2 regions of the Bradyrhizobium sp. PUT101 genome follow, and region 2 is predicted to be linked to the other one. Evidence: predicted binding sites of a transcription regulator. Region 2 holds the regulator's gene; the other holds the start of a gene.
The links. The regulator PhoB, encoded in region 2, activates phosphate uptake and scavenging genes when phosphate is short. The targets are predictions, from matches to a motif close to TGTCATNNANCTGTCAT.

Region 1: a site for PhoB is predicted at 1,334-1,350, ahead of ugpB (sn-glycerol-3-phosphate ABC transporter substrate-binding protein UgpB). Genes of this name have one in related genera too.

The regions. Positions count from the first base shown of each region.
Region 1 covers NZ_CP197207.1:4,199,540-4,201,737, reverse strand. Annotated here, with positions in the region: gene ugpB (sn-glycerol-3-phosphate ABC transporter substrate-binding protein UgpB) at 1-1,280, opposite strand, end outside; gene ACSHT2_RS20330 (CaiB/BaiF CoA transferase family protein) at 1,878-2,198, opposite strand, start outside.
Region 2 covers NZ_CP197207.1:3,819,352-3,821,549, forward strand. Annotated here, with positions in the region: gene ACSHT2_RS18670 (GcrA family cell cycle regulator) at 146-658, shown strand; gene phoB (phosphate regulon transcriptional regulator PhoB) at 893-1,600, opposite strand; gene phoU (phosphate signaling complex protein PhoU) at 1,615-2,198, opposite strand, start outside.

The DNA of each region.
Region 1 (2,198 bases), 380 kb from region 2:
GTGTTGCCGCGTTCGACGGCCGCGTCCAGCGCCTGCTTGGCGGTCTTCTTGCCGGCCAGCGCCTGCTCGATCTCTTCCGACCAGACGTCACGGAGCTGCACCATGTTGCCGAGGCGCAACCCGCGGGAGTTCTCCGTCGGCTCCTTGTTGGTCAGCTCGAGCAGCGGGGTCTCGAGATAAGGCTGGTCCTTGTAGAAGCCTTCGGCCTTGGCCTTCTCATAGGCCGCCTTGGTGATCGGCAGATAGCCCGACGATTTGTGGATATAGACCTGGCGATCCGTATCCGAGAGGAATGTCAGGAACTTCGCGACGCCCTTGTAATCGGCGGCCGGCTTGCCGCCCATGATCCAGAGCGAGGCACCGCCGATGATCGAGTTCTGCGGCGCGCCCTTCACGTCGGGATAATAGGGCATCGGCACCGCGGTGAAGTTGAACTTGGCCTGCGCCTTGACGTTGCCGAAGAAGGCCGACGAGGTCAGGTAGAGCGGGCATTCGCCTGACGTGAAGCGGCCTTCGCCGGTGTTGGTGCGGCCGGCATAGTCGTAGGTCTTGTCCTTCTGGAGCTCGACCAGCTTCTCGAGGTGCTTGACCTGGAGCGGGCCGTTGAACTGCAGCACGGTGTCGAAACCGTCGAGGCCGTTGGCCTTGCTGGCGAGCGGCACGTTGTGCCAGGCGGAGAGCTGCTCGAGATTGACCCAGGTGACCCAGGAGTTGGAGAAGCCGCAGGTGGGGTGACCGTTGTCGTGCAGCTTCTTGGCGGCGTCGAACACTTCAGGCCAGGTCTTCGGGATCGCGACATTCGCCTTCTTCAGCTCGTCGAGGTTGACCCACATGACGGTCGACGACGAGTTGAAGGGGAAGGACAGCATCTCGCCCTTCGAAGTCGAATAGTAGCCGGTGATCGCGGGCAGATAGGCCTTGGGATCGAACTTCTCGCCGGTCTCGGCCATCAGCTTGTAGACCGGCTTCACGGCGCCGGTCGCGGCCATCATGGTGGCGGTGCCGACCTCGAACACCTGCATGATGTGCGGCGCGTTGCCGGCGCGGAACGCCGCGATGCCAGCGTTCATCGTATCGGCGTAGTTGCCCTTGTAGGTCGGGATCACCTTGTAGTCGCTCTGCGCGGCGTTGAAGTCGTTGGCGAGCTTGACGATGACGTCGTTGTTGGCGCCGGTCATCGCGTGCCACCACTGGATTTCGGTCACAGCCAGCGCCGGCGAAGCCGACAAGCCGACCGTGAGTGCAAATGCGGCAGCCGCACTAATATGTCGAAGAGCCATCAAGAAACCTCCCTTGCCCGTCACTGAAGAAGCGCTTGCGCTAGCAGCACCATATGACGTTCACATGACTGTGTAAGCGGCCGAAACGAAAGCGGCAAGCGCTGGAAAAGGGAAGCCGTCAAATAGGCGAAGACGTGCGCGCGGCACGCGTGTGGTCGCGCCGCAGTGCGGCATCGTTGTGTGAGGCTGACGGTCAGGCCGCGGGCTCCAAACCTCTCGCGCTTGCGGGAGAGCTCGGCGCGCAGCGCCGGGTGAGGGCTTTATCCTCTGGGAGGCTGTCCCTTCGCGGAGACACCCTCTCCCCAGCCCTCCCCTCAAGCGCAGGGCCATCGCATGTGAGGAAACGCGGCGGGACACTCGCCTGCGGCCATCCTTCGAGACGCCCGCCTCCGGCGGGCCCTCAGGATGAGGGCGGAGTGTGCGGCAGCAGTTTCAACGGGCACTGATGCCACTTAGCCTCATCCTGAGGAGACCGCAAAGCGGTCGTCTCGAAGGACGAGGCGCTTGCTCAGGCCCGTCCGAAAGTCACATGCGATGGCCCTGACCGCAAGCGGGGGAGGGAGCGCACCTGCGGCGACGCCCGATCCCGGTCTTATCTCAGCGCTTCCGCTCGGGGCCGCAGACCGTGCCCTTCTCGACCATCGCGTCGATCTCGGCCTTGGAGTAGCCGAACTCGCCGAGCACCTCCGCCGCGTGCTGGCTGAATTTCGGCGGCAGGCGGCGCAGGCTCGGCTTTGAGCGATTGAGCCGGATCGGCGAGGCGACGCCCTTGTACCAGTCCTTCTCGATAATATCGCCGCGATAGATCGTGTGCGGGTTGGTTAACGCCTGGTCGATCTTCTGCACGGGGCCAGCGGGCAGGCCTGCCGCGAGCAGGCGATTGCACAGCGGCTCGGCTTCGTGCTGGCTGAACACCGC
Region 2 (2,198 bases):
GTCCTCATGTACCGGCGTAAACGTTCGGGCGTCTTGAGCGCGCCCGGCGAGCCTTAGGGGATTCTGGCGGCACGGGTTTTTCAAGGCTTAGGCAATCGCTGCGAAGGCCCCAGGATGGCAGGCGCGCAGCGAGGGAAAGGGTGCAATGACGGTTTTGACCTGGTCCGATGATCGCGTCGAGCAGCTGAAAAAGCTTTGGGAGGCCGGACTTTCGGCCAGCCAGATCGCGGCGGAGCTCGGCAATGTGACCCGCAATGCCGTGATCGGCAAAGTGCACCGGCTCGGCTTGTCCGGCCGCGCCAAGAGCCCTTCATCGGCAGCGCCCCGGCCGCGCAAGGCCCGGCCTGCGCAGCACATGATGCGGGTGACCCGCCCCGTCGCCCGCGGCAACACCGCGCTGGCGCAGGCCTTCGAGGTCGAGGTGGAGGCCGAGCCCGTCACCTACGACAACGTGGTGCCGATGAGCCAGCGGCTGTCGCTGCTGGAATTGAACGAGGCAACCTGCCACTGGCCGGTCGGCGATCCCTCCAGCCCGGATTTCTTCTTCTGCGGCGGCAAGGCGCTCTCGGGCCTGCCCTACTGCGCGCAGCATTCGCGCGTGGCGTATCAGCCCGCAGCGGATCGGCGGCGCGCACCGGCGAAGCCGGGCACGCGGTGAGCTTATAGATCTGGCTGATTGCAGCCGTCACATGATGACGGCTCGACTTACTCGGTGTCATCCCCGCGGAGGCGGGGATCCATAACCACAGGGCGCAGTGATTGCGCGAGATGGCTACTGCGAGTCTTCGCCAAACCACGTCCTGTGGTTTTGGATCCCGGGCTCGCACTACGCGCGCCCCGGGATGACGGCCAAGATTGTTGCCGCGGCTCGCTAATTCGACATTCACAAAACTCAGGTCTGCTCCGCCTTCGCGAACCGATCGTCCAGCGCATAGCCGGCGCCACGGACGGTGCGGATCGGATCCTGCTCGCGGCCGAGATTGAGCAGCTTGCGCAGGCGGCCGATGTGGACGTCGACAGTGCGCTCGTCGATGTAGATGTCGCGGCCCCAGACGCTGTCGAGCAGCTGCTCGCGCGAGAACACGCGGCCGGGATGCTCCAGGAAGAACTCCAGCAGACGATATTCGGTCGGGCCGAGATCGATCGGCCGGCCCGAGCGCGCCACGCGGCGCTTGTCGCGGTCGAGCTCGATGTCGCCATAGGCGAGCACGGTGGCGAGCCGCTCGGGGCTGGCGCGCCTGAGCAGACCCTTCACGCGCGCCAGCAGCTCCGGCACCGAGAACGGCTTGACGATGTAATCGTCGGCACCGGTCGCAAGTCCCCGCACCCGCTCGCTCTCCTCGCCGCGCGCGGTAAGCATGATGATCGGCAGCTGCTTGGTTTCGGGACGGGTGCGCAGCCGCCGGCACAGCTCGATGCCCGACAGGCCCGGCAGCATCCAGTCGAGCACGATCAGATCGGGAATGTGCTCCTTGAGGCGGGTGTCGGCGTCGTCGCCGCGCATAACCGTCTCGACGTCATAGCCGTCGCCTTCGAGGTTGTAGCGGAGAAGCTCGGTGAGAGCTTCCTCGTCCTCAACCACCATAATGCGTGCGCCCATGTTGTCGTCGCTCCTTAGGTATTCGGCACCGTCGTGGCGAAGGTCGTCATGTCGCCCTTCGGCCGCTTGTCGGTGATCGCCTGGCCCTCGATCATGTAGAACACGGTCTCGGCGATGTTGGTGGCGTGGTCACCGATCCGCTCGATGTTCTTGGCACAGAACATCAAATGGATGCAGAAAGAGATGTTGCGCGGATCCTCCATCATGTAGGTGAGGAGTTCGCGGAACAGCGAGGTGCAGATGGCGTCGACTTCCTCGTCGCCTTTCCACACCGCCATCGCCGCCGGCAGATCGTGCGCGGCATAGGCGTCCAGCACCGACTTGACCTGCTGCTGCACGAGGTCGGTCATGTGCTCCAGCCCGCGGAACAGTTTGAGCGGGTGGAAGTCGGTCTCCAGCGCCGCGACGCGCTTGCCCATGTTCTTGGCGAGATCGCCGATGCGCTCGAGATCGGTCGCGACGCGCATGGCGCCGACGATCTCGCGCAGATCGACCGCCATCGGCTGGCGGCGGGCGATGGTGAGCACGGCGCGCTCCTCGATGCGCTTCTGCAGCATATCGAGCTCGGCGTCGGTGGTGACGACGCGCTGACCGAGCG